Regions from separate parts of the Pseudomonas palmensis genome, predicted to be linked through region 2. Evidence: riboswitches for the same ligand, from Rfam matches in the RefSeq annotation. Region 2 holds a riboswitch; each other region holds the start of a gene.
The links. Region 2 has a riboswitch for cobalamin ahead of ACPRTJ_RS19795 (ABC transporter substrate-binding protein). Riboswitches for the same ligand answer to the same signal wherever they lie in the genome.

Region 1: another riboswitch for cobalamin. It lies ahead of cobO (cob(I)yrinic acid a,c-diamide adenosyltransferase); the one in region 2 lies ahead of ACPRTJ_RS19795 (ABC transporter substrate-binding protein).
Region 3: another riboswitch for cobalamin. It lies ahead of cobW (cobalamin biosynthesis protein CobW); the one in region 2 lies ahead of ACPRTJ_RS19795 (ABC transporter substrate-binding protein).

Annotation. Positions count from the first base shown of each region.
Region 1 covers NZ_CP187958.1:3,674,562-3,681,471, reverse strand. Annotated here, with positions in the region: gene ACPRTJ_RS17035 (cobyric acid synthase) at 1-340, opposite strand, end outside; gene cobD (threonine-phosphate decarboxylase CobD) at 337-1,329, opposite strand; gene cbiB (adenosylcobinamide-phosphate synthase CbiB) at 1,322-2,230, opposite strand; gene bluB (5,6-dimethylbenzimidazole synthase) at 2,230-2,877, opposite strand; gene ACPRTJ_RS17015 (cobyrinate a,c-diamide synthase) at 2,874-4,169, opposite strand; gene cobO (cob(I)yrinic acid a,c-diamide adenosyltransferase) at 4,166-4,777, opposite strand; cobalamin riboswitch at 4,913-5,134, opposite strand; gene ACPRTJ_RS17005 (hypothetical protein) at 5,285-5,863, shown strand; gene ACPRTJ_RS17000 (PQQ-dependent sugar dehydrogenase) at 5,942-6,910, shown strand, end outside.
Region 2 covers NZ_CP187958.1:4,273,555-4,280,464, reverse strand. Annotated here, with positions in the region: gene ACPRTJ_RS19800 (DUF1624 domain-containing protein) at 1-944, shown strand, start outside; cobalamin riboswitch at 985-1,179, shown strand; gene ACPRTJ_RS19795 (ABC transporter substrate-binding protein) at 1,326-2,339, shown strand; gene ACPRTJ_RS19790 (FecCD family ABC transporter permease) at 2,336-3,352, shown strand; gene ACPRTJ_RS19785 (ABC transporter ATP-binding protein) at 3,349-4,140, shown strand; gene ACPRTJ_RS19780 (pseudoazurin) at 4,162-4,599, shown strand; gene ACPRTJ_RS19775 (OprD family porin) at 4,596-5,945, shown strand; gene ACPRTJ_RS19770 (GNAT family N-acetyltransferase) at 5,949-6,458, opposite strand; gene ACPRTJ_RS19765 (Lrp/AsnC family transcriptional regulator) at 6,448-6,909, opposite strand.
Region 3 covers NZ_CP187958.1:4,995,267-5,002,176, forward strand. Annotated here, with positions in the region: gene ACPRTJ_RS23030 (transporter substrate-binding domain-containing protein) at 1-185, opposite strand, end outside; gene ACPRTJ_RS23035 (response regulator transcription factor) at 193-807, opposite strand; gene cobM (precorrin-4 C(11)-methyltransferase) at 1,103-1,849, opposite strand; gene ACPRTJ_RS23045 (cobalamin biosynthesis protein) at 1,877-2,281, opposite strand; gene ACPRTJ_RS23050 (CbtA family protein) at 2,281-2,970, opposite strand; gene ACPRTJ_RS23055 (CbtB domain-containing protein) at 2,982-3,167, opposite strand; cobalamin riboswitch at 3,282-3,510, opposite strand; cobalamin riboswitch at 3,567-3,764, shown strand; gene cobW (cobalamin biosynthesis protein CobW) at 3,863-4,933, shown strand; gene cobN (cobaltochelatase subunit CobN) at 4,937-6,910, shown strand, end outside.

The DNA of each region.
Region 1 (6,910 bases), 600 kb from region 2:
CCGCCTGCATGGCGATGGCCTTGTAGTCGTGATAGGCCACCGCGTTCATGCTGGTGACCGCGCGGCCATGCACGATCACCTGGGCTCCGGTCTCGCTGTTGGGCTTGAGCAGTACCGGGTTCATGTCGGTGTGCGGCGCCAGCCCGGCGGCCTGGGCCTGCACCGCCTGGGCGCGGCCGATTTCGCCGCCGTCGGCCGTCACCGCACTGTTGAGCGCCATGTTCTGCGGCTTGAACGGCACGACACCCACGCCCTGGCGCGCCAGCCAGCGGCACAGCGCGGTCACCAGGGTGCTCTTGCCGGCATCGGAGGTGGTGCCTTGCACCATCAGGGTGGTCATGGGTGTTCCTTGCGGTAGTCGTCCAGCGCCTGGACCAGGCGCTGCCAATCGGTGTCGGTGGCCGGCAGGCCGAAACGCAGGCTGCCCAGGTGTTCGAACAGGCGCAGCAGGATGCCGCGCCGCGCCATGAACTGGTGCAACTGCGCGGCGTGGGCAAGCTCCAGGTACTGGAACAGGTCGCAGCCGCCGGCCGGCGTGAAACCGGCAGCATCGAGTACCTGCGCCAGGCGTGTGCTGGCCTCGGCGCAGCGGGTGATCTGGCGCTGCTGGGCGCCATGGTCGAGCAGGCAGGCCTGGCCCAGCACCCGCGTGGGCCCGGCGATCGACCAGGGCCCCAGTTGTTCGGCCAGCAGCTGCAGCAGTTGACGTTCGGCCAGCACGAAGCCCAGGCGTACACCGGCCAGGCCGAAGAACTTGCCGAACGAGCGCAGCACGATCAGCCCGTTGCGCCAGGTTTCGGCGGCGATGCTGTGTTGCGGGGTGTTGTCCATGAACGCTTCATCCACCACCAGCCAGCCACCGCGCTGGGCCAGGCGGGCGTGCCAGCCCAGCAGGCGCTCGGCGCTCAACAGACGCCCGGTGGGGTTGTTGGGGTTGACCACCACCAGCACATCGACGCTGTCGAGAAAGAACTCCACCTCGGCCTCGCCGACTTCACGCACGCGGTGCCCGGCGCGCCGCCAGCCCTCGGCATGTTCGGCGTAGCACGGCGACAGCACACCGACCTTGCCACTGCGACGCAAGCGCGGCAGGGCCTGGATGGCGGCCTGGGACCCGGCCACCGGCAGCAGTTGCGGCACGCCGTAGTACTCGCGGGCCGCCTGCTCCAGGCCATCGTCGGTTTCGGGCAGGCGTGCCCAGGCGCGCAACGGGATCTCGGGGATCGCGAAGGGCCACGGCGCAATGCCGCTGGACAGGTCGACCCAGTCCTGCACTGCGATGCCGTACTCCAGCACCGCCCGTTGCAAACGACCACCGTGTTCAAGCATAGAATTGCGCCCCCACGCACAACAGCAGCAACCACAACCACACGCCCTTGCACACCAGTTGCCAACCACGCTCGATGGCGTCAGCATCGGCCGGCGGGCCTTCGCCCAGTTGCGGGCGCTGGTGCAGCTCGCCGTGGTACACCGCCGCGCCGCCCAGCTCGACACCCAGCGCACCGGCGCCAGCTGCCATCACCGGGCCGGCGTTGGGGCTGTCCCACAACGGCGCCTGACGGCGCCAGCAGCTCAGTGCCAGGCGCGTCCTGCCCAGCACCGCGTAGGTCAGGGCCACCAGCCGCGCCGGAACATAGTTGAGCAAATCGTCGATGCGCGCTGCGGCCCAGCCAAAGCGCTCGAAGCGCTCGTTGCGATAGCCCCACATGGCATCCAGGGTATTGCTCAGGCGATACAGCACCACACCTGGCGCCCCCGCCACCACGAACCAGAACAGGGCGGCGAACACTGCATCGCTACCGTTCTCCAGCACCGATTCGGTGGCGGCACGCGCCACGGCGGTGTCATCCAGTTCGCCGGTTTCACGGCTGACCAGGTAGCCCACGCGGCGGCGCGCTTCGTCCAGGTCGCCGCCACGCAGCGCCTCGGCCACGGGCCGTACATGCTCGCCAAGGCTGCGCATGCCCAGCGCGCAGTACAGCGCCAGTATCTCAACTAGCCAGCCGATGTAGGGCAGCCACGACAGCACAGTGACCAGCAAAGTCAGGGGCACCACCGCCAGAAACCACGCGGTAACGCCATGGCTGCGCCAGCCACGACCGCCGGCATTGAAGCGTTGTTCCAGGCGTCCGGCATAACGGCCGAACGCGACCAGCGGGTGTGCGCGCCGGGGCTCGCCCAGCAAGGCATCCAGCGCCACCCCGGCCACACTCAGCAAGGCCACACTCATCAACGCTCTCCCCAATGGTTTTCGTAGAGCATCTCGCTCAATGGCCGCTCGCGGGCCCAGCCTTCGAGCACCAGCATGGGCACCTCGTAGAACGCCTCGACCGGGCCCAGGCACAGTACCGCCAGCGGTTTGGCACCGGCCGGCATGCCCAGCAGGTCGGCCAGTGCCTGCGGTTCGAACAGCGACACCCAGCCCATGCCCAGGCCCTCGGCACGGGCCGCCAGCCACAGGTTCTGGATGGCGCACGACAGCGAGGCCAGGTCCATTTCCGGCAAGGTGCGACGGCCGAAGATGTGCGCCTCGCGCCCGTCCATCAGCGCCGCCACCAGCACCTCGGCGCAATCGTTGATGCCCTCGACCTTGAGCCGCATGAAATCGTCAGAACGCTGCCCCAGTGCCTCGGCGGTGCGCACCCGCTCCTGCTCCACCAACGCCTGGATCTGCTGGCGCAGCTCACGACGGGTGATGCGGATGAAACGCCAGGGCTGCATCAGACCCACGCTCGGGGCCTGGTGCGCCGCCTGCAGCAGGCGTGCCAGCAGCTCGGGGGCCACCTCGCCGCCGCTGAAATGGCGCATGTCGCGACGTTCGCCGATGGCGCGGTAGACCGCCGCGCGCTCGGCGTCGTTGAAGGCCTGGTCGCTCATGGTGCCAGCAGCGCCGCCAGCGCAGACGGGTTGGACGGGAAGTAGAAATGCACATACGAGGCCGTCAGCCGGCCGCAACGGTACACCGCCTCGGCGCCGCGCCCGCCGTTGGGGCTTTGCCCGCGGGCGATGGGTTCGAGCGCGGTGCTGGTCAGCGAATGGTGATAGGTATGCCCGCGCAGGGTGCCCTCGGGCAGCTCTACCGCTTGCAGGGCCAGGGCCGCCAGGCGCTTCTGCATCACCGCCTCGCCCGGCAGCAGGCCGGCCAGTTCGGCCCGTTCGCCGGCCACATCGGTCAGTGCATCGAGCAGGTAGAGCATGCCGCCGCATTCGGCCAGCAAGGGCTTGCCGGCCTGGTGATGGGCCCGGATCGCCGCCAGCATCGGCGTGTTGGCGGCCAGCGCATGGTGGTGCAGCTCAGGGTAGCCGCCGGGCAGGTACAGGCTGTCGCAGTCTGGCAGCAGGCGGTCGTGGATCGGCGAGAAGAAGCTCAGCTGTGCGCCCATCTCGCGCAACAGGTCCAGGCTGGCGCCATAGGTGAATGCGAAGGCTTCGTCGCGCGCCACGCCGATCCGCACGCCGGCCAGCAGTGGCTCGATGCTGCGCGGCTGCGGCGCATCGAAGGCCACCGCCGGCGGCAGGGCCGACTCGCAGCTGTCGCCCAGGGCGTTGGCGGCGGCGTCCAGGCGCAGGTCCAGGTCGGTCAGTTCGCTGGCCTGCACCAGGCCCAGGTGACGGCTGGGCAGTTCGATGCCGGTTTCCCGCGACAGCCCGCCGTACCAGCGCAGGCCTTCGGTCAGGCTGCCTTCGAGCAGTTGCGCGTGACGCAGCGAGCCCACCCGGTTGGCCAGCACGCCGGCAAACGGCAGGTCGGGCTGGTAGCGCGCCAGGCCCAGGGCCAGCGCGCCGAAGGTCTGGGCCATGGCCGTGCCGTCGATCACCGCCAGCACCGGCACGCCGAAATGCCGCGCCAGGTCGGCGCTGGACGGCGTACCGTCGAACAGCCCCATCACCCCTTCGATCAGGATCAGGTCGGCGTCGGCGGCGGCTTCCCACAGCAGGCGCCGGCTTTCCTCGGCGCCGACCATCCACAGGTCCAGCTGGTACACCGGTGCGCCACTGGCGCGCTCCAGAATCATCGGGTCGAGAAAGTCCGGGCCACACTTGAACACCCGGACCTTGCGCCCCTGGTTACGGTGCAGGCGCGCCAATGCGGCCGTCACCGTGGTCTTGCCCTGGCCAGATGCAGGTGCCGCGATCAGCACCGCCGGGCAATGACGGGTTTGCCTCATAGTTCCACGCCCTTCTGGGCACGGATGCCGGCCTGGAAGGCATGCTTGACCATGCCCATCTCGGTCACGGTGTCGGCCAGCTCGATCATCTCGGGCTTGGCGCCGCGGCCGGTGACGATCACATGCTGCATCGGTGGGCGTGCCTGCAGGTCGCCGAGCACCTGGTCGAGGTCGAGGTAGCCGTGCTTGAGGGCGATGTTGAGCTCATCGAGCACTACAAAACCGATGGCCGGGTTCTGCAGCAACTGGCGCGAAACCGCCCAGGCAGCCTCGGCGGCGGCGATGTCGCGCTGGCGGTCCTGGGTTTCCCAGGTAAAGCCCTCGCCCATCACGTGGTAGCGCACCTGTTCGGGGAAGCGGCGGAAGAACAGCTCCTCGCCGGTGCTGTTGCGGCCCTTGATGAACTGCACCACGCCGCATTGCATGCCGTGGCCCAGGGCCCGCGCCAGCATGCCGAAGGCCGAGCTGCTCTTGCCCTTGCCGTTGCCGCTGAGTACCAGCAGCAGGCCGCATTCATTGGGCGAGTTGGCAATGCGTTCGTCGATTACCGCTTTTTTGCGCAGCATGCGCGCCAGATGGCGTTCGTCGCGATCGGTGGTGTCGGTCATCGGAGGCTCCGTGGGCAACTGGCGCGCACAGGGACCGGGGGGATCGAGTCGGCGCGACAGCAGGTTGGCGATGGCACACGGAAAACGCGCAGGCCCTGCCACTGGCCGGGAGAACCGCGCATCACCCTCCGTGATGCCGTTGATCTGTGACAGGCCGGTCTCCGGGCTCATGGGCGGGTCTGATCGACCCGGATCGCGCGCCTTCCCGGGCTGTTGCACCCAGTGGCCCTGCGCGATCCCGACTCATTTACCGTTGCGGGGGCAGCGCCGGAATCGCACGTTGCACGTGCCCACCGGCTTCCCTGTTTCACCCTGCCGGCACCTTGGCCGCAGAGCACCTGAAACAAGTCGCGAAGGTTAGAGGGTTGGGCCATGAGCGTCAATCAAAGGCGCTGCGAAGCGGTCTGGATCAATGGCATTTATGTCATCTTGTGTCACACTCACTGCAGTGATATCACATAGCCATTATCCGCACCTCTCCGATCCACAATAACAATGGAGCACGGCATGCAAGGTCTGATCATCAACAACCCGCGTCTGGAGTTCCTGCGCCCCGCCCTGGAACGTTGGGCCGAGTGCCTGGAGCGCTACAACCAGACCCTGGGCGACAGCGACGCCCCCTACTGGCAAGGCGTGCAAAGCAACCTTGGCGTGCTGAGCGCGGCCGCCTGGCAGGCGGAGCTGGTGACCTTGCAGGGTGCGCAGACCAAGAAGCAGCGCGACGAAGGCGAGCGTGCGGCGCACTGCGACCTGGTGATCGCCAGCAAGGAAGAGACCGCCTACCTGCAAGCCACCCAGCGCTGGCCACGGGTCGGCAAGCTCGACCTCACCGATGCCCTGCAGGAGAGCGTCGCCCAGGCTCGCCTGGTGGGCTATGCCAGCCAGCTCAAGGTCGCCGCGCTGTTCGTCAGCCCGTACAAGGCCGGGCAACACGCCAGCCCCGAAGAGCTTCAGGACCTGGTCGACGACCTGCAAAAGCACAATGCATGCGCCATCGCCTGGGTGTTCCCCTATGGCTACCGCAAACTGCACGACGACGTGGGCCGCTACCACCCCGGCATCGCGCTGCTGCTCAAGCAGGCCTGAGCCCCTGTCGAGGGAACCTCGCCGACGTGCCCGCCTCTACCTTACTGGACACGGCCAACTTCGCGAGGGACACCGATCATGGGCAACATGCGCATTGCTGTACTGCTGGCACTCACCACCGGGCTGGTGGCCTGCGGCGAGAACGCCCGCCTGGACGTCACCGATGGCACCGGCCCGTCGCCGCGCCTGCCCGAACCGAACAAGACCTTCATCCCCACGGTAAACATCGCGCCGGCCATCGGCTGGCCAGAGGGCGGCAAACCCAAGGCTGCGGCAGGCACCCAGGTGGTGGCCTTCGCCGACAAGCTCGACCACCCGCGCTGGCTGTACGTGCTGCCCAACGGCGACGTGCTGGTGGCCGAGACCAACGCGCCGCCCAAGCCCGATGACGGCAAGGGCATCAAGGGCTGGGTGATGGGCAAGGTGATGGGCCGCGCCGGCGCCGGAGTGCCCAGCCCCAACCGCATCACCCTGCTGCGTGACAGCGACAAGGACGGCGTGGCCGACACCCGCACCACCTTCATCGAGGGGCTGAACTCGCCGTTCGGCATGGCCCTGGTGGGCAACGACTTCTATGTGGCCGACACCGATCGGCTGTTGCGCTTCACCTACGAGCCAGGCGCCACCCGCCTGCAGGGCAGCGGCACCAAGGTGGTCGACCTGCCGGGCGGCACGCTCAACCACCACTGGACCAAGAACGTGATCGCCAGCCCCGACGGCAAGAAGCTGTACGTGACCGTGGGCTCCAACAGCAACGTGGCCGAGAACGGCATGGAGCAGGAGAAAGGCCGCGCCGCGATCTGGGAGGTCGACCCGGCCACCGGCAGCCAGCGCCTGTTCGCCACCGGCCTGCGCAACCCCAACGGCCTGGCCTGGGAACCCCATAGCCAGCAGCTGTGGACGGCGGTGAACGAACGTGACGAGATCGGCAGCGACCTGGTGCCGGACTACATCACGTCGGTGAAGGACGGCGCCTTCTATGGCTGGCCCTACAGCTATTACGGGCAGCATGTGGATGAGCGCGTACAGCCGCAGGATGCAAAGCTG
Region 2 (6,910 bases):
CCGGTCTGTCGGCCTGGCTTTATGGCCAGAAGCACCAGGGCCGGGGCGATGTGTCGGCCTTTCTGTTCAAGCGCGGGCTGTTTCTGGTGGTGCTGGAGTTCACCCTGGTGAACGTCGCCTGGACCTTCCAGCTGCCGCCCAGCGTGATCTACCTGCAGGTGATCTGGGCCATCGGCATCAGCATGATCGCCCTGGCGGCCCTGGTGTGGTTGCCGCGCCCGCTGTTGCTGGTGCTGGGCGCCGCGATCGTGGCCGGTCACAACCTGCTCGACGGCCTGCACTTTGCGCAGGGCTCTGCGCTGCACGTGCCGTGGGCGATCCTGCATGACCGCGGCTGGCTCGAGTTCTCCGACAGCCTGCGCCTGCGTACCTCGTACCCGGTGCTGCCGTGGGTCGGCGTGATCGCGCTGGGCTACGGCCTGGGCCCCTGGTTCGCCCACTCGATGCCGGCCGCCACGCGCCAGCGCCGTCTGCTGCTGGCAGGCCTGGCAACCCTGCTCGGCTTTGTCGCCCTGCGCCTGCTCAACGGCTACGGCGAGGCGCCTTGGACGGTTCAGGCCGACACCGCGCACACCCTGATGAGCTTCTTCAACATCACCAAGTACCCGCCCTCGCTGCTGTTCCTGGCCCTGACCCTGGGGGCTGGCCTGCTGTTGCTGCTGGGCCTGGAGCGCGCCGGGCAGCGTCGGTGGATCAGCACCCTGGCGGTGTTCGGCGCCGCACCGATGTTCTTCTACCTGCTGCACCTGTATGTGCTGAAAGTGGCGTACCTGGCCTGCGTTGCACTGCTGGGCCTGAACCAGGGCAATTACTTCGGCTTCGATGGTATCTGGGCGGTGTGGCTGACCGCCGTGCTGCTGGCCGTGGCGCTGTTCCCGCCGGTGCGCTGGTTTGCCGCGTTCAAGGCCCGCCGTCGCGACATTGCCTGGCTCAAGTACCTCTGAGGCTGGCGGGGTTTTGTTTCCCTGCGGGCGGCGTGATCGACTACCATGCCGCCCGCCGGTTTCCACACGGAATCAATAGGGAATCCGAGACGCCACTGCATGGCGTCAAACGGAACTGCCCCCGCAACTGTAAGTGCCGAGCCTGCTCCTGAAATGCCACTGGGTGACCCCCGGGAAGGCCGGAGCCAGGTGACGACGCACCAGTCAGGAGACCTGCCGGCACAGCAACAATCACTAACCGGCGGGGTGTCCGGGGAGTACATCTGTGCCGCGAGCGCCCCGCGCGCCGAACGGCCTTGCCCTGCCCTCGCGGCAGCGCCTGTCGATGTGTTTCCAGGTTGTACACCCCTGCCCGTGTACGGTTCGAATGGAGATCGCATCATGCAGTTGCCCCGCCTTGTCACCCTGCTCGCGGGACTGGGTCTGTCGACCCTGGCCCAGGCCGCCCCGACCCACTACCCGCTCACGCTGCAGAACTGCGGCATGCCGCTGACCTTCCAGCACGCGCCCGACCGCGCCGTGACCATCGGCCAGGCCGGCACCGAGATGTTCTACGCACTGGGCCTGGGCGACAGGCTGGTCGGCACCTCGCTGTGGTTCAACGATGTGCTGGCGCAGTACAAGGTGCAGAACGACAAGGTCGAGCGCCTGGCCGACAACGACCCCAGCTTCGAGGCGGTGATCGGCAAGCGCCCGCAACTGGTGGCGGTGCAGCTGGAGTGGATGGTCGGCCCGCAGGGCGTGGTCGGCACCCGCGAGCAGTTCCATGAGCTGAACATCCCCACCTACCTGATGCCGTCCGACTGCGAGGGCAAGGACAACCTGGTCGGCGCCGACGGCACCCGCCTGGAGCCGTTTCGCATCGACAGCATCTACAACAGCATCAGCCAGCTGGCCGAGATCTTCGACGTGCAGGCGCGTGGCGAGCGGTTGAACAGCGAGCTCAAGGCACGCCTGGCCAAGGCTGCCGCCACCGTGAAGGGCAAGGATCTGAAGGACACCAGCGCCCTGTTCTGGTTCTCCAGCGCAGACCTGGACATCGACCCGTACGTGGCCGGGCGCAAGGGTATCCCCGACTACATGCTGCAGACCCTGGGCGTGCGCAACGTGGTGCAGTCCGATGAGGAATGGCCGACCGTGGGCTGGGAAACCATCGCCAAGGCCAACCCCACCTTCCTGGTGATCGCGCGCATGGACCGTCGTCGCTTCCCGGCCGATGACTACCAGAAGAAACTCGAATTCCTGCGCAGCGACCCGGTCACGCGCAACATGGACGCGGTCAGACACAACCGCATCGTGATTCTCGATGCACATGCCATGCAGGCCAGCACGCGCCTGTTCAGCGGCATGGAGACCCTGGCCTCGGCCATCAACGGCTTCGACCTGGCGCCATGACAGGCAGCGTTGTGCGCGGCCTGCTCGCGTGCCTGGCCCTGCTGCTGGCGATACTGGCAGGGGTGGCGATTGGCGAAACGCCGATCGCCCCCTCGGTGGTGCTGCAGGTGCTGGCCAACAAGCTATGGGCCGCCGGGCACCTGCTGGACCCGATCGATGAAGGCATCGTGTGGAACTACCGCCTGACCCGTGCGCTGGTGGCCGCCGCCTGCGGCGCGGGGTTGGCCACCTGCGGGGTGGTACTGCAGTCGCTGCTGCGCAACCCGCTGGCCGACCCGTACCTGCTCGGCATCTCGGCCGGCGCCTCCACCGGCGCGGTGCTGGTGGCGCTGCTGGGGCTGGGCGCGGGGGCGATCACGCTGTCGCTGGGCGCCTTCGTCGGGGCCATCGCGGCCTTCGCGCTGGTGGCGCTGCTGGCCCGTGCCAGCGGGCCGTCCAACAGCACGGGGCAGATCATCCTCGCCGGGATCGCCGGCTCGCAGCTGTTCAACGCGCTCACCGCCTTTCTGATCACCCGGTCGGCCAGTGCCGAGCAGGCGCGCGGCATCCTGTTCTGGCTGCTGGGCAACCTCAGTGGCGTGCGCTGGCCGTCGGTGTGGCTGGCGGTGCCGGTGGCGCTGGCCGGCCTTGCGGTGTGCGTGTGGCATCGGCGGGCGCTGGACGCCTTCACCTTCGGCAGCGACTCGGCTGCCTCGCTGGGCATCCCGGTACGCCGCGTGCAGGTGCTGCTGATCAGCTGCGCGGCACTGGTGACGGCAGTGATGGTGTCGATCGTGGGCGCCATCGGCTTTGTCGGGCTGGTGATTCCGCATGCGATGCGGCTGCTGTTCGGTACCCCCCATGCGCGCCTGCTGCCGGCCAGCGCGCTGGGTGGCGCGCTGTTCCTGATTGCCGCCGACGTGCTCTCGCGCACCCTGATCAAGGGCCAGGTGATTCCGGTGGGGGTGATCACGGCGCTGGTCGGCGCACCGGTGTTCGCATTGATACTGATTGGCCGCAGGAGCGCCCGATGAACGCTGTCACCCACCCGCTGGATGAAGCTGCACTGCGCTGCACCGGGCTGGGTTTGAAGGTGCGCGATGCCGTGCTGCTGGACGCGGTCGACCTTGAGGTGCGCCGTGGCGAGACCCTGGGTATCGTCGGCCCCAACGGCTCGGGCAAGTCCACCCTGCTCAAGCTGCTGGCCGGGCTGCGCACGCCCACCTGCGGCGAGGTGCAGCTGGGCAGCAACGCGCTCAGGCAGCTGCCACGCCGCGAGGTGGCGCGGCGGTTGGCAGTGGTCGAGCAACAGGCCGACACCAGCGATGCGATCAACGTGTTCGATGCCGTGGCCCTGGGCCGCACGCCGTGGTTGTCGGCGTTGCGCCCGTGGTCGGCAGACGATCACGCCATCGTGCAGCAGGCCCTGGCCGACGTGGATGCCACCCACCTGGCAACACGCAGCTGGCGCAGCCTCTCCGGTGGCGAGCGCCAGCGCGTGCACATCGCCCGGGCCCTGGCGCAACGCCCGCAGCTACTGTTGCTCGACGAGCCGACCAACCACCTCGACATCCAGCACCAGCTGGGCATTCTGCGCCTGGTTCAGGCGCTGCCGGTGACCACCCTGATCGCCCTGCACGACCTCAACCAGGCCCTCACCTGCGATCGCCTGGCCGTGCTCGAGCGCGGCCGCCTGGTGGATGTCGGCCCGCCGTTGCAGGTGCTGACCCCGCAACGCCTGCAGGCCACCTTCGGGGTGCAGGCGCACTACCTGACCGACCCCTTCGACGGCGCGCAGATCCTGCGCGTTCGTTCCCCTTGACCTGAAATGGATAGCCCGCCCATGCGCCTTGCCGCCTTGCCCCTGCTGCTCGCCAGCGCCCTGCTCGCCCCTTCGGTATCGGCCGAGGTGCACGAAGTGAAAATGCTCAACCGTGGTGCGACCGGCAGCATGGTGTACGAGCCGGACTACCTGCGCATCGCCCCCGGCGATTCGGTGAAGTTCATCGCCACCCAGAGCGGGCACAATGCCGCCTCGCTGCCCGGCCTGCTGCCCGAAGGCGCCGAGGCGTTCAAGGGCAGGATCAACCAGCAAATCGAGCAGACCTTCAACGTGCCGGGCCTGTACGGCATCCAGTGCATCCCGCACCTGTCGATGGGCATGGTGATGCTGATCCAGGTCGGTGAGCCCGCCGCCACGCCACCAAGCCTGCCGAGCACCTTGCCCAGGCGTGCAGCAGATCGTCTTGCCGCCCTGCTGCAACGCGAGGCCGCACAATGATCGCACTGCGCACCCGTTCGGCCCTGCTGCTGGCATTGGCCGGGCCGGCGCCCCTGGTGCTGGCCGAATCGGCCCAGGAGCAGGCCAACGGCCTTATCGAAGACAGCACCTGGAGCCTGCTCAACCGCAGCGTGTACGACAACCGCGAATACCGCCACGGCGCGCGCAACAGCGGCGCACGCAATGCCTACAAGCCCCGTGCCGAGCGCAACGGTTATGCCGAGGAATGGGCCTATGGCCTGATGGGCACGTTGCAGTCGGGCTTCACCCAGGGCCTGATCGGCGTGGGCGTGGATGCCCATGCCTACCTCGGCGTGCAACTGGACAGCGGCGGCGGACGCGCCGGCAAGGCGCGCCTGCTGGGGCTGGACAACCACGGCCACCCCAAGAACGAATTCAGCCGCGGCGGCGCGGCGGTCAAGCTTCGGGCCTCCTCCACCGTGCTGTCGTATGGCGAACAGCGGGTCAAGACCCCGGTGTTCAGCTCGTCCGACAGCCGCCTGCTGCCCGAAACCGCCACCGGGGTGCTGGTCACCAGCAACGAGTTCGAAGGGGTGAAACTGGTAGGCGGGCACTTCACCGAGAGCACCGACCGCAACGCCAGCAGCCATGACCAGGGGTTCGTGGTGAACTACTCCAACGCAGCAAAGGGCGATGCCTTCGACCTGGCCGGGGTGGTCTACAGCGCAAGCCCGAGCCTCAGCGCCAGCCTGTACACCTCGCGCTACGAAGATACCTGGAACCAGCACTACCTGGGCGGCACCTTCAGCCATGCACTGGACGCCAACCGCTCGCTCACCTTCAACCTCAACCTTTACCGCACCACCGACACCGGCAAGGCGTTGTCCGGGCAGATCGACAACACCACCTGGAGCCTGCTCTCGACCTACGCACAAGGGCCGCACAGCTTCAGCCTGGGCTACCAGAAGGTCGATGGCGACACACCGTTCGACTATGTGACCCGTGGCGCGATCTTCATCAGCAACGCCGTGCAATTGTCGGACTTCAACGCCCCCAACGAGCAGTCGTGGCAGGCCCGCTACGACCTGGCGATGACCCCGTGGGGCCTGCCCGGGCTGGTGCTGAGTGCGGCGTATGTGCGCGGCAGCCGCATCGATGGCAGCCACGTCGACCCGCGTGGCGGCTATGCGTACCTGGGCTACGGCGAAGGCGGCAAGCACTGGGAGCGCGACCTGGAGGCGCGCTACGTGGTGCAGGGCGGCGTGGCCAAGGGCACCACCGTGTCGCTGCGGCACAACGTGCACCGGGGCAACACTGCCCAGGCCGAGCTGGATGCCGACCAGATCCGATTGGCGGTGGAATACCCGCTCAACGGGCGCTTCTGAGGTTCAGCCGGCGGGCAGGCGACATTGCATGTGGGTGGTCTGCCACACCGGGTCGGCTTCCACATCGATGATCTCGAAGCCATGTTTTTGCCAGAAACCAATGGCGCCTGGCAGAAACGGATGGGTGTGCAGGTACAGCACCTGCACCTGGTCCTGCAGCGCCAGCTCACGCAACGCGCGGTACAACTCACCGGCCAGCCCGCTGCGGCGATAGGCCGGCAACACGAACAGGCGCACCACTTCCACCACCTTCTGCCCACGGTAGTCGAGCTGGCGGAAGCGGTGGTCGTAAGGCAGGTAGCCGATGGCCGCGACGATCTGGCCATTGCAGCGGGCCAGCAGGAAACGCCCCGCGCCGTGCAGGTAGACCTGTTCGAACTGCTGCAGGTCTGCCGGCATCCCGGTGGCGGCGAGCTTGGGGAACAGCGCGGCGCGGGCCTGCATCACGAATGCTACGGCAGCCTGCCTGTCGTCGGCGCCGGCCTGGTGCAGCGTGATCGGCTCAGGGCGCATAGCGCAGCGGCAGGCGGGTGGAGTACTTGATCTGCTCCATGGAGAAGCTGGAGCTGATGTCGGACAGGCCCGGAATGCGGATCAACTGCTTGTACACCGCGTCGTAGGCGGCCACGTCCGGCACCACCACGCGCAGCAGGTAGTCGGTGTCGCCGGCCATGCGGTACACCTCCAGCACTTCGTCGATACCGGCCACGGCGGCATGAAAGCCGGCCAGCCAGTCGGCGTTGTGCTGGGTGGTCTTGATCGAGACGAACACCACCACGCCGACATTGAGCTTCTTGCCGTCGAGCAGGGCCACGCGGCCGCGGATGATGCCGGCCTCTTCGAGCTTCTGGATGCGCCGCCAGCAGGCGGTGGTGCCCAGGCCGATCTGCTCGGCGATATCGCCCACCGCGCGGGTGCAGTCGGTTTGCAGAAGGTCGAGTATTGCCCGGTCCAGCTTGTCCATG
Region 3 (6,910 bases), 720 kb from region 2:
AGGCGCAGCACCTGCTTGTGCTTGAGCCACCGACGTTCGGCGAGGGTCAGCGGGGGTGGCGCACTGCTGCTGACCGAACGCCCGAGCAGTTGGCGGGCAACCCCCGGCTCCTGTGCCATGGCGCTTATCGCCAGCCACTGCACCAGGCAGGCGAGCAGCAGGGCAGGCAGGCAACGCTTGGTCATGGGCGGCTCAGGTCAGTGCGTTGCGGTTGGCCACATCGATCAACTCAACCAGCGATACCACCCCGAGCTTTTCCATGATGCGGGTCTTGTAGGTGCTGATGGTCTTGGCGCTGAGGATCATCGCCGTAGCGATTTCGCCGTTGCTGGCGCCCTTGGCCAACTGGCGCAGCACCTCGAACTCACGGTTGGACAGCTTGTCCAGGCGCTGGAGTTCCGAGCTTGACCGGTCATTGAAGCGTGACGCATCGGGCAGGTAGGAGTAGCCGTTGAGCACGGCCTTGAGGGCGGCGCTCAGGATATCGAGGTCTTCGTCCTTGCGCACGAATGCCGAGGCACCGGACTCGATGCAACGGCGGGCGAACAGCCGGGGTGGGCGGCCGGTCAGTACCAGGATGCGTGGCGGGTTGGTCAACTGGCTGAGCCGCTCCAGCACGCTCAGGCCATCCAGGCGTGGCAGCCCCAGATCGAGGATCACCACGTCAGGCTGCAGCTTGCGCGCCAGTTCGACGGCACTCGCGCCGTCTCGGGCTTCACCGACGATGTTGTAGCCATCGCGCTCCAGCAGGGTGCGGATGGCGAAGAGGATGGTGGTGTGGTCATCAACGATCAAGACTTTGGGCATCGCGCAACTCCTTGTCAGAGAGGTGATCCAGGCCCCGAACCGTTCGGGGCGACGCCTGCCCAGGCTCTGGCAAGGCGGCCAAGATACGTGGAAACGCTCAGCAGGAGTACGTCCAGTATAGAAGTGAGGAAGAAATCAGTTCGATTAGAGGATTTTTCTTACAAGGCGCTCGAAAGTTCTGTAGCCGATTTCCTATCGCCTGGGCCGGTTATCGCTAGCAGAGGCTGTTGAATTGGCAGGCGCGCCCATGGGAACGCGCCGGGCATCGGGCCGGGAGGGCGGCCGTCAATGGCCGTCAAGGTCGGTACAGGTGCGCATGCCCGGCGCGGTAGAGCGCCGACTCGCTGAAGGTATCGCTGCCTAATACCCGGCCCACCAGGATCAGTGCGGTGCGCCGAAAGCCCTTGGCCTGCACCCGTTGCACGATGTCGTCCAGGCTGCCCAGCACCCAATCCTGATCTGGCCAGGTGGCGCGGTGCACCACGGCGATCGGGCAATCGCTGCCGTAATGCGGACGCAGTTCCTCGACGATTCTGGCCAGGTGCTTGACCCCCAGGTGAATGGCCAGGGTTGCCTGATGGCTGGCGAGGCTCCCCAGCGATTCGCCCGGCGGCATCGGCGAGGTGTCGCCGTAGCGCGTCAGGATCACGCTCTGGGCGATGTCCGGCAGGGTCAGCTCGCATTCGAGCAGCGCGGCACTGGCGGCCACGGCGGTCACGCCGGGGATGATCTGGAACGGGATACCCAGTTCACGCAGGTGGCGGATCTGTTCGCCGATCGCACCGTACAGCCCCGGGTCGCCGCTGTGTACGCGGGCCACATCCTGGCCGTTGGCGTGGGCCGTGCGCATCAGCTCGATGATCTGCCCCAGGTGCAGTTCGGCGCTGTTGATCACGGTTTCGGCGCGGTGGCCTTCGAGCACGGCGGCAGGCACCAGCGAGCCGGCATAGATGATCACCGGGCAGCTGTGGATCAGGCGCTGGCCCTTGACGGTGATCAGCTCGGGGTCGCCCGGGCCGGCACCGATGAAATAGACGGTCATGATGAATCCTTGGAAGATTGCGCGGCATTATCCGTCAAACGGCGGGGCCCAGGCCAATGCCAGGGTGGCGGCGCCTTGCACGGTGCGTGGCAGGCGCAGTGCGGCATTGGCGCCGCCGCGTTGCTCGGCCAGGGCCAGCGCGGCGCTTTCGGCCACCCCATGGCAGCCGCTGAGGGCGAACGCCGTGGGCGAACGGTGGCTCAGGCGGCTTTCGAAGGGGGCCAGTTGCGCGGCCGAAAAGAATACCAGCGGCAACCCCAGTTGCCTGGCCAGTTCATGCAGGCCGGGCTCGTCGGCCTTGAGGTCGATGCTGGCCAGCCCGGCGAGGGCAGAGGCGGGCAGGTGATGGGCGAACAGGGTCTGCTGGAGCAGGGCAGCCAGTTCGCGGGCCGGGCAGCCGCGACGACAGCCCAGCCCGGCATACAGCTGCATCAGGCTGGCTGGCGACGGTACAGCCAGGCACTGAGCAGGCCCAGGGCCAGCCAGAACGCGGCATTGGTCAACAGCGACGCCACTTTGAACTGCGCCTCCAGTGCTTGCGGCGCCAGGCTCTCGTGCACCTCCGGCTGCGGCGCACCGATCACGTGCGGAACAACCAGCAATGCCACACCCAGCGCCTTGAGCAGCCAGTTGTGGGCAAACACGATCAGGGCCAGGCCGGCAGCGGTGGCAGCCGCGGCGCCCACCCACCACAGTTGACGCTGCGCCAGGTCGGCGGCGGCGGTGCCCGGCAGCTCTGGCGGCAGCCCGAGGGTGGGCGCCAGGCAGAATACCGCGAACCCGGCAAGCCCCCAGGCTGCACCGGTGGCGGTACGGCCCGGCGCACGCAGGGTGTACAGCGCAGCCAGGATCAGGGCAAAGCCGACGGCCACCACCAGGTTGCCACCGGTGGTCGACAGCACGCGCTGCCAGCCGTCTTCAGGCGACCAGGCCTCGGCATCGTGGTGGTGGCCTTCACCCGCGGCGTCGGCATGTTCATGGGTTTGGGCGGCTGGTGCCGGGTTCTCGTAGGTTTCGGCCTGCAGAATCAGCGGTGCGACCCAGAAGCTTTGCAGCAGGGTCAGCAGCAGGGCGGCGAGCAGGCCGGTAAAGCCTGCGGTGCGGGCAATGCGCTTGATCATCGGGGCAGGTCTCAGTGGCAAGGGAACGCGGCGCTGTGGCGGGTATCGTGGGCAGCGTTGTGCACCGCCTCGATGTGCGAGAAGCCGGCGAAGTAGACCAGGCAAAGGCCCAGCAGCGATGCGCCGATGGCGACGGCCAGGCGCTGGCTGAGGGTAGTGGGGGTGACGAGGGGCTGGCTGGCGGTACTGATGGGCATGGCGCGTTCCTTTTTGCTGTTGTCGTGTCGTCGGGGCTGTCGGCAACAGGCAAGCGCGGCCAACCCCTGCGCGAGGCTCGCCCAGGGGTTCAACAGCGCCCGCCCACCGCGGGTTTGTCATGACTGTATCGGGCCGGTCTCCGGGCTTGCGAGGGCTGGCAGCATGCTCAGCCTGAGGGCGTCACCTTCCCATGCCGCACAGCTGGCACAGTGGTAAAGACGCTTTCCTCGCTTACCGTTGCGGGGGCAGCACCGGATTTGTCGCTGCTTCTTTGCAGAAGCGGCTGACGCACCGGTTTCCCGTTTCACCTTGTAAAAAGGCACCCGAACGAATGCGGCTAGCAAATCATGCGCGCCGGCATCCGTCAATACAGCGGTTGACCTGCCCCGGACCACTGCGTAGCCTAGCCGCTTCGAGGTTCTGCGGCCCTGGCTGCAGCTAAGACGGGAATACGGTTCAAGCCGTGGCTGCCCCCGCAACTGTAAGCGTTAACGGCATCGGCCGTGCCACTGCCCCGGGCGGGAAGGCGTCGATGCTGCCGGCAGGCGTGCCGGCACAGCGCGAGCCAGGAGACCTGCCTCGAACAGTTTCCGACTTTCAACCGGGCGGGGTGATCCGGTGGCGAATGCGCTCAGGCAGCAAGGCTCCTGCGGCTCTCGTCCTGCATGCCCGCCATCCTGCCAAGGGCACCCCCATGAAAACACTGGCCAAACTCCCCGTCACCATCGTTACCGGCTTCCTCGGCTCGGGCAAGACCACCCTGCTGCGGCACATGCTCGACAACGCCCAGGGCCGCCGCATCGCGGTGATCGTCAACGAGTTCGGCGAGCTGGGCATCGATGGCGAGATCCTCAAGCAGTGCAGCATCGGCTGCACCGAGGAAGAAGCCAGCGGGCGCGTCTACGAGCTGGCCAACGGCTGCCTGTGCTGCACCGTTCAGGAAGAGTTCTTCCCGGTGATGCGCGAGCTGGTGGCGCGCCGTGGCGACCTGGACCATATCCTCATCGAAACCAGCGGCCTGGCGCTGCCCAAGCCGCTGGTGCAAGCCTTCCAGTGGCCGGAAATCCGCAACGCCTGCACGGTCGATGCGGTGATCACCGTGGTCGACAGCCCGGCCGTGGCCGCCGGCACCTTCGCTGCCTACCCCGACCAGGTGGACGCCCAGCGCAAGCTCGACCCGAACCTGGACCACGAGTCCCCACTGCACGAACTGTTTGCCGACCAGCTGGCCAGCGCCGACCTGGTGGTGCTGAACAAGGCTGACCTGATCGCTGCCGACGACCTGGCCAGGGTGCGCGCCGAGGTGGCCGAGGAACTGCCGCCTGCGGTCAAGGTGGTGGAGGCCAGCAGCGGCCGCCTGCCGTTGGACGTATTGCTGGGTCTGGGCGCCGAATCCGAGCAGCACATCGACGCGCGCCGTACCCACCACGATTCGCACCATGACGGCGATGACGACCACGACGATCACGACCATGATGCTTTCGACTCCATCTCCATCGAGTTGCCCCAGGCCGACGAAAGCCTGCTGCTCGATGCCCTGACCCAACTGGTGGTGCAGCACGGCATCCTGCGCGTGAAGGGCTTCGCGGCCATTCCGGGCAAGCCGATGCGTCTGCTGGTGCAGGGCGTGGGTACGCGCTTCGACAAGCACTTCGACCGCGCCTGGCGCAGCGACGAGCCACGTACCACGCGCCTGGTGCTGATCGGCCAGGACCTTGACGCCGTGCACCTCGAAGCCAGCCTGCGCGCCGCACTGGGCGCCTGACCCATGCACCTGCTGCGGACCCAGCCCGGCGGCTTTGTGCCGGACGACAGCATCGCCGACCTCGGCCAGACCCCCGCCGACCTGGTGATTCTCTGCAGCGGTGATTCGCACCTGGCACTGCTGGCCGAAACCGCCCAGCAGTTGCCGGACGACTACCCCAGCCTGCGCCTGGCCAACCCGATGCAGGTGCAGAACCATGCTTCGGTCGACCTGTATGTGGACGAAGTGCTGCGCCATGCCAAGGTCATCCTGGTGTCGCTGCACGGCGGCATCGGTTACTGGCGCTATGGCGTGGAGCAACTGGTGGCGCTGGCGGGGCGGGGCGTGCAACTGATCCTGGTGCCGGGCGACGACCGCCCGGACCCTGAGCTGACCAGCCTGAGCACGGTGCCCGCTGCCCAGGCCGAACGGTTGTGGCACTACCTGCGCCAGGGCGGCAAGGCCAATGCGCTGAACCTGTTCCAGTGCCTAGCCAGCCAATGGCTGGGCCGCGACTACCGCTGGGACGAGCCGCAGCAGTTGCCGCGCACCAGTGTCTATCACCCGCAACACCCCCAGGCGAGCGTGGACAGCTGGCGTGCCCTGTGGCAGACCGGCCAGCCCGTGACGCCGATCATCTTCTACCGCTCGCACCTGCAGGCCGCCAACACGGGGTTCATCGATGCGTTTTGCGAGCGTCTGCAAGGCGCGGGGCTCAACCCGCTGCCGATTGCCGTGGCCAGCCTCAAGGAGGCAGCCTGCCTGGACCAGGTCGAGCAATGGCTGGACCAGGTCGACGCGGCCCTGATCATCAACACCACAGGCTTTGCCCAGTCCAGCCCGCAGCAGCCGCATTTGCGCCCGTTCCGGCGCGACATCCCGGTGCTGCAGGCCATCTGCGCACAGGACAACCAGCCGGCCTGGGAGGCCAGCGAACAGGGCCTGGGGGCCCGCGACCTGGCCATGCACATTGCCCTGCCGGAACTGGACGGGCGCATCATCAGCCGACCGATCAGCTTCAAGGACCTGGCCTGGCGCAGCGAACGCAGCCAGTCGGACGTGGTGTGCTACAAGCCGCACCTGGAACGCATGGATTTTGTTGCGGAACTGGCCCGGCGCTGGTGCGAGCTGGCGCGCCTGGGCAACCCGCAAAAACGCGTGGCGCTGATTCTGGCCAACTACCCGACCCGCGACGGGCGCATCGGCAACGGTGTGGGGCTGGACACCCCGGCGGCGGCGCTCAACATCCTGCGCGCCATGCAGGCCCAGGGCTACCCGGTGGGGCCGTTGCCAGACAGTGGCACGGCGCTGATCCAGGCCCTGCTCGGCGGGGTCAGCAACGACCTCGACACGCTCGACCAGCGCCCCTGTGCGCAGAGCATGGCGCTGGACGATTACCGCGCCGCCTTCGCCCTGTTGCCTCAGGCCAACCAGCAGGCGGTGCGCGAGCGCTGGGGCGAGCCGGAGCAGGACCCGATGTTTCGCAGCGGGCGCATGATGGTCGCCGGCCTGCGCCTTGGCCTGACCTTCGTCGGTATCCAGCCGGCGCGCGGTTATCAGGTCGACCCCAGTGCGGTGTACCACGACCCCGACCTGGTGCCGCCGCATGGCTACCTGGCGTTCTACTTCTGGCTGCGCCACGCCTATGCCGCCGATGCGCTGATCCACGTGGGCAAGCACGGCAACCTGGAGTGGCTGCCGGGCAAGGGCGTCGGCCTGTCGGCCGGGTGCTGGCCGGACGCGTTGCTGGGGCCGCTGCCGAACATCTACCCGTTCATCGTCAACGACCCGGGCGAGGGCGCCCAGGCCAAGCGCCGCACCCAGGCGGTGATCATCGACCACCTGATGCCGCCGTTGACCCGCGCCGAAACCTACGGGCCGTTGCGCGACCTGGAACTGCTGGCCGACGAGTACTACGAGGCGCAACTGCTGGACCCGCGCCGGGCCCGTGAACTGCAGCGCGACATCCTCAACCTGGTGCGCGACAACCACATCGAC